2 regions of the Bacillus sp. ISL-47 genome follow, and region 1 is predicted to be linked to the other one. Evidence: riboswitches for the same ligand, from Rfam matches in the RefSeq annotation. Region 1 holds a riboswitch; the other holds the start of a gene.
What was found. A riboswitch is a leader RNA that binds a small molecule or an ion and turns the genes downstream of it on or off. The one in region 1 is predicted to bind cobalamin.
Positions count from the first base shown of each region.

Region 2: another riboswitch for cobalamin. It lies ahead of metE (5-methyltetrahydropteroyltriglutamate--homocysteine S-methyltransferase); the one in region 1 lies ahead of J7I93_RS13345 (ABC transporter substrate-binding protein).

Region 1 is NZ_JAGGQS010000038.1:3,582-6,801, forward strand. It holds gene J7I93_RS13340 (hypothetical protein) at 97-873, shown strand; cobalamin riboswitch at 984-1,169, shown strand; gene J7I93_RS13345 (ABC transporter substrate-binding protein) at 1,333-2,307, shown strand; gene J7I93_RS13350 (iron ABC transporter permease) at 2,354-3,220, shown strand, end outside.
Region 2 is NZ_JAGGQS010000054.1:26,944-30,163, forward strand. It holds partial or broken gene metE (5-methyltetrahydropteroyltriglutamate--homocysteine S-methyltransferase) at 1-1,678, opposite strand, end outside; cobalamin riboswitch at 1,827-2,016, opposite strand; gene J7I93_RS18395 (hypothetical protein) at 2,453-2,620, opposite strand; gene J7I93_RS25245 (hypothetical protein) at 2,767-3,220, opposite strand, start outside.

The DNA of each region.
Region 1 (3,220 bases):
GAGAGGATGTGGCATTTTTTCCTGCGTTCCTCATAGGCGGGCGCCTTGCGCTTTTCTTTATATCCTACTCTTGTTAACGGTTCGGAGGTTTCGCCATTGAAAAAAAGAAATCATGCTATTCGTGATCTCATTTATATCCATCTTAATGAACAGGATCAGTATGTTATGACATATGGAATTGAATTTGCGGAGTTTGTCCAAACCCTTTCAGATTCGATTAATAATCTGCTATTGCTGAAGCACCGTTATGAACATGGCGATTACAATATGCATACGATGTTCGATTACGTGTCAAGAGACAAGCTTGGAAGGTTAGTGGAAGAGGATGTTTACGGCTATGGCGATTTTTGCTGGATCGATTTTGAGGAAGAGGAGGCTGTAAATGAGCTTCCCGGCCAGGCAATCGCGGAGCTTCTTTATATTGGCCATGTAAAAGAGCACTTAAAGCCGCCGTTTTACAATTATTTGAGTAATCGGTATGTGTACCTTGCCATTGATGACGGCTGGTTTAATCGTACCTATTACAGGGACTTGAATGATTTTTACCGGATGCTCGGAGAAGTGATCCCGGGTAAAATGGGGCAAATGAAAGTCGAAAAAACGCTGCTCGGCATTAAAAAGAAAAAGACGTATCCGCCTATTTCAAGAGATGTCCTTCTTTCACTGAAGCCATTAATGAAAGAAGGGGCAGTGCTGTCGTTAAAGGACATCGATCAGAATCGGGTACGAATTGAAATTCCTATTTGGTTAATAGGCGATTTTGCCAATATGGATGATATGTATGACGAATATGAATCGATCGTGAAGGAGCCTTGTGAAGCGAAGATTGTGTTCGATAAGAAAACAAGAGAATGGAAGATTTACTCCCGATAGTATGCTGAACTTTTTTACAACATTCAGCAAATTTCTCTTACATTTTAAGCTGGATGGTGTATAATCGGAAATAGAAAAATTATATATGCACGAAAGAACAGGTGTCTTCTTAAAGAGAGTAAGGGCCATTGGCTATTATTCTTTTGAAGACTTAATAGGGAAGCTGGTGAAAATCCAGCGCGGTCCCGCCACTGTAAATGGGAGCCGTCTGCAAATCCACTGTACATATGCGTATGGGAAGGTGCAGAACGGCAATGACCATGAGCCAGGAGACCTGCCTGATTCTTAAGCACCCTTAAACCTACGAGGATAGGGAGGTGTTTGGTCCGGCCATCTTTTCTTCATACATAATTGAGAATTATGACCACACAAACATCTCCTTGCCATTCGAGGAGATGTTTTTTTTTTTGGTACCAGGTACCACCCGAATTTTGTCGAAATGTATGGGAGGAATGAAGGATGAGGAAGTTTTATTCGTTGTTGGCGGCTTTGCTGCTTGCTGCAGGAGTGCTGGCTGGCTGCGGTGAGAGTGCTGAGCAGCCTGAGAAGAATGATTCCGCTAAGGAAGAACAGTCTGCTGGGGAGGAAAAAACTGATTTTCCAGTAACGATAAAGGATGCTATTGATGAAGAAGTAGTTATTGAATCAAAGCCTGAAAGAATCGTATCCCTGATTCCAAGCAATACGGAAATTGCTTTTGAATTAGGATTGGGAGAAGAAGTGGTAGGAGTTTCCGACTTTGATAATTACCCGTCAGAAGCAACTGAGAAAGAAAAGATTGGCGGCCAGGAATTTAATGTTGAGAAGATCATTTCTTTAAGCCCTGAACTTGTGCTGGCCCATGAGTCTACTGCAGAGCTGGCTGCCGCAGGCTTGCAGCAGCTGAAGGATGCCGGGATACCAGTGCTGGTTGTAAACAATGCCGAGAATTTTGACCAGGTATTTGAGTCCATCATGATGATTGGGGAAGCATCCGGTGAAAAGGCCGAAGCGGAAAACCTGGTGGAAGACATGAAGAAAAAGCTTGAGGAAATAAAAGCTAAAGCAGCACAAATTAAAGAGGAGAACAGAAAGTCAGTTTATGTAGAAGTAGCTCCGGCTCCAGAGATTTACTCACCAGGCAAAAATACCTTTATGGATGAAATGCTTAGCACCATCAATGCAAAGAATGCTGTAACGGAAGAAGGCTGGGTAAAAATTGATCCGGAAACGATTGTAGAGCGGAATCCGGATGTGATCGTAACTACTTATGGATACTATACTGAGGACCCAGTGGGAGAAGTCGTAAATCGTGACGGCTGGCAGGATGTCAGCGCTGTGAAAGATGAGCACGTTACCGATGTGGATTCAGATATGGTTACCAGATCAGGTCCGCGGATTATTGAAGGAGTAGAGGAACTTGCCAGAGCAGTTTACCCTGAAACATTTAAATAATAAGGTTTTAGCTTATATAGCAGCCGCTGCTTTTCTTATTTTTGCGATGCTGCTTGGCGTATCGATAGGAACTGTAAATGTTCCGGCTATGACCATTATAAAGGTGATTGCCGCAGAGGTTTTCCGTTTGATTCCAACTGAAGCGGCAGATCCTATGCACACAAATATTGTCATGAGCATTCGGCTGCCACGGGTCTTGCTGGCAGGTCTTGTGGGAGCGTCTCTCGCCATTGCGGGAGCCGCCTTTCAAGGGCTGCTGCGAAATCCGCTTGCTGATCCATATACACTCGGGGTTTCATCCGGTGCATCGGTTGGAGCAGTGTTAACCCTGTTTTTTAATATCTCCATCCCGCTAGCAGGAATATTTACATTGCCATTATTGAGTATTTTATTTTCTTTTTTGACGATCTTTATTGTCCTGCTTTTTGCAAGGCAGATTGAAAGGTCCATGAAAGTTGAGACCATTATTTTAACAGGCATCATTTTCAGTTCCTTTTTAGGTGCCCTTATTTCCCTGATGATTGCGCTGACGGGGGAAGAGTTAAGGCAGATTATCAGCTGGCTGCTTGGAAGTGTCTCCATGCGGGGCTGGGCTTATATAAAAATCATGATTCCGTTCTTTTTGATAGGTTCTTTGATCCTTTTGATGAACAGTAATGAATTGAATGCCATGTCATTTGGGGAAGAAAGGGCCCAGCATATTGGGGTGAATGTGCAAAAAAGAAAGATGATGATTCTGATTGCCGGTTCGATTTTAACGGGTGCAGCAGTTGCTGTTTCAGGGACCATTGGATTTGTTGGGCTTGTGATTCCCCATCTTACCCGTTTGATATGGGGGCCGGATCATCGGCATTTATTACCGCTTTCAATTTTAACAGGAGCAGGATTCCTGATTATGGCTGATCTCGTGGCC
Region 2 (3,220 bases), on a different contig from region 1:
CCGTCAGCATGCCCTTTACAGGCTTAGATGTCAGTGATTGGGCGTAGAGGGACTCCTTCAGTGTAATGGGAGCCTTGAAAAAGACATCCCCAAATATGATTGGAGGCTTTACACATCGTGAGCCATAAGACTGAACCCATCCGAATTTTGTGAATTGAAAACCCCCCAATTTTTCCCCAAAATACTCTACCATATCGGTTCTTTCAAATTCCCCATGTACAAGCACATCCAGACCCAGCTCCTCCTGAATGTGGATCCATCGCTTGATTTCTGCTTTTATAAATTCTTCGTACTGTTCACTTGTCAGTTCACCTTTTCGCCACTTCAGCCGCTGCTTCCGAACTTCCTGTGTCTGCGGGAGACTGCCGATCGTGGTCGTTGGCAGAATGGGCAGCTTAAAAGCAGCGTCCTGTGCTTTATTGCGGATTTCATAAGGAGCTTTCCGTTCCGTTTTAAATGTATGCAGATTTTCGATAGCCTTCTGAACTTCCGTATGCTTGCGTTCAGCTGAGTCAGCTAAGGTCTTGAATGCAGCTGAACTGGCGGTAATGTCTTTTTCAACTGTTCCTCTTCCATTATTTAAGCCAGTTGTAAGAATGTGAATTTCCCGAAGCTTTTCATCGGCAAAAGAGAGGGCTTTTTTTATGGTCGTCTTGAGTGTATCTTCGTTTCTGACCGTTACCGGAGAATGCAAAAGGCTTGAAGAAGGCTGTACAATCAAGTGCCCTGGACAAACGTATTCAGAAATTTCATCAAGGAGATTGAAACAGTCCTCCAAATCTGCCCGCCAAACATTTCTGCCATCAATAATACCTGCTGCCAGCACCTTCTCCTGAGGGAAACCGAACTCTTTTAGAGCTTCAAGATTCTTTCCTCCATCATGGACAAAGTCCAGCCCAATTCCATGAACGGGAAGGGCAGTAACTTCTTCAAAATAATCTACATAGTCAAAATAGGTCTGCAGGATTATTTTGATGTTTGGAGCTGCAAGACATAATGCTTCATAGACTTCTTTAAGAAGCTCGATGTCTTCTTCCGAAATAGTACTGCATAAGATCGGTTCGTCCATTTGAACCCATTCAGCGCCTGCCTCCTGCAGTTCTTTTAGAATTTGAGCATAAAGAGGGACAAAAAGGTGTACCATTTCGTTTAACTCTTTTTCCTTATATCCTTTCGATAGTTTTACGAAGGTGACCGGGCCAATGATCACCGGCTTGCCGATGATGTTAAGCTTTTGTTTTGCTTCGTTAAATAATGCGAGTGGCCGGTTTTCGGCAAGCACCGGTACCATCTGGTCCAATTCCGGCACGATATAATGGTAGTTTGTGTTAAACCATTTCGTCATTTCGGAGGCAACCGCAGAAGAACTGCCTCGTGCCATATCAAAATAGGTCTCCAATGGGACTTTGCCTCCATCATATTTAAAGCGCTTTGGAACTAACCCAAACATCAACGCTGTATCCAAGACATGATCGTACATGCTCCAGTCACCGACAGGTATCAAATCTATTCCCTGCTCCTGCTGCCTTTGAAGATGAGCCAGACGCAATTCTTCCATTTGCTTTAAAAAATATTCCCGGTCAGATTTCCCGGCCCAATACTGCTCCAAGGCTTTTTTCCATTCCCTGTGTTCTCCGATCCGTGGATATCCTAAGTTAGAGCTCCTTACGTATGCCAATATTGAAACACTCCCCGTATTTTTTTCCGAAAATAAAAAATCTCTCTTTTCATCGAAAAGAGAGATAAATGTGCATAGTCAAATAGAGTTGGGGCCATTACAGTTTTCCCAACGTGCTTACCTCACTCCTCTCTATATACCCGTAGAGTACAAGTGCATACAACAGGCAGGTCTCCTGGCTCTGGTTCACAGCAACTTAATCCCTTCCCATTTCAAATGAAACAGTGGCATGATGATAAGTCGCTCCCCAATACAGTGGCGGGACCGCGCCGGCATTTAACCGGACTTCCCTTTTAACTGAGCAGATTTTGCTCAGCACCTGAAGCATTTCATATGAAATTGTCTGATGATGGTGCGGCGGATATGATGACCGCGAAAATTTAAAATATTTAAATTTAAAGAAAATACTAGCACGGGATAATCCTGCTGTCAAAAGATTTTTTGTTTATGCTGCTTTAATAGAAAAGAGAACTGTAGCCATGACCAAGTACGAAAAAAGAATTCATCAAGACATTCCTTTACTTCAAAAGGCGCAGAATGACTTAACAAAATAGGTTATAAGAGCATTTGTTTAGTAAATCAGTGTGTAGAGATATTTGGAGTAGTTTTATTGCAGGTTTGTTTAAAAACAAGTGCTGTTTTTGCAAACTTTTTTGCTCCTCTACAAAATCTATTTAAAAGCAACAGTCTTTTAGAAAAGGGCCAAAATATATACCGTATTTAAATAGCAGTGAAAAAAAGAGTGAACTAGAAATTAGTCCACTCTTAACAGAATTAATCATTGTTTTTGGTCCTATTATCAACACCATTAACTGGGTGCGGCTGACCGTATCCCTCAACGTTACCAGCATGCTCTCTGTGATATTCTGAACCTGCAGCTTGTTGATTATCTATTAATGATTTAGTTTTTTGCTTCTCTGTCTTACTGTTTTGATGTGACAAATATTTTCACCTCCCATACACAGTTTAGATTGCTTAATATTTGTGAAACTATTCAATAATGGCATAGAGGGACAAGGGGACAGGTTCACTGTCCTGGATTATTACTTGAAACAGTGGGACAAGGGACCTGTCCCTCTGTTTCCTTATCAGCTAAATTTTCTTGCTTTTTCAAACAAATACTGTACTCCATATAATAAATAGGCTTTGTAGTGAAGGTAGATGAAAAATTGAAAATGATTTAATCGGTTCAACCTTATGATCTTAAGTTTTTTTAGTACATCAATGATGATAAAAGCAAAGAGTCCATCAGCAATAACATTAAGCAATATAAACTTTTTAAAGTTTCCATACGAATATTTAAGTAACCACATGGACAGAGGCATATAGGGACCAATACTAAACGGAAGTTCATCCTTAAAAAAGGATTTCCGCTTATCGTAAAACTTCCACCAATTCCGCTTGTGTCCATACATGTGATTTATGATCTCAAAAATAATAATAATAACGCCCGCAAAAGAATAACGTTTGAAACTGCGCTTTCCTATAAATAACAGCGATAACCACGGAATCACTATTATAGAGAGATTAAATAGTAAATGC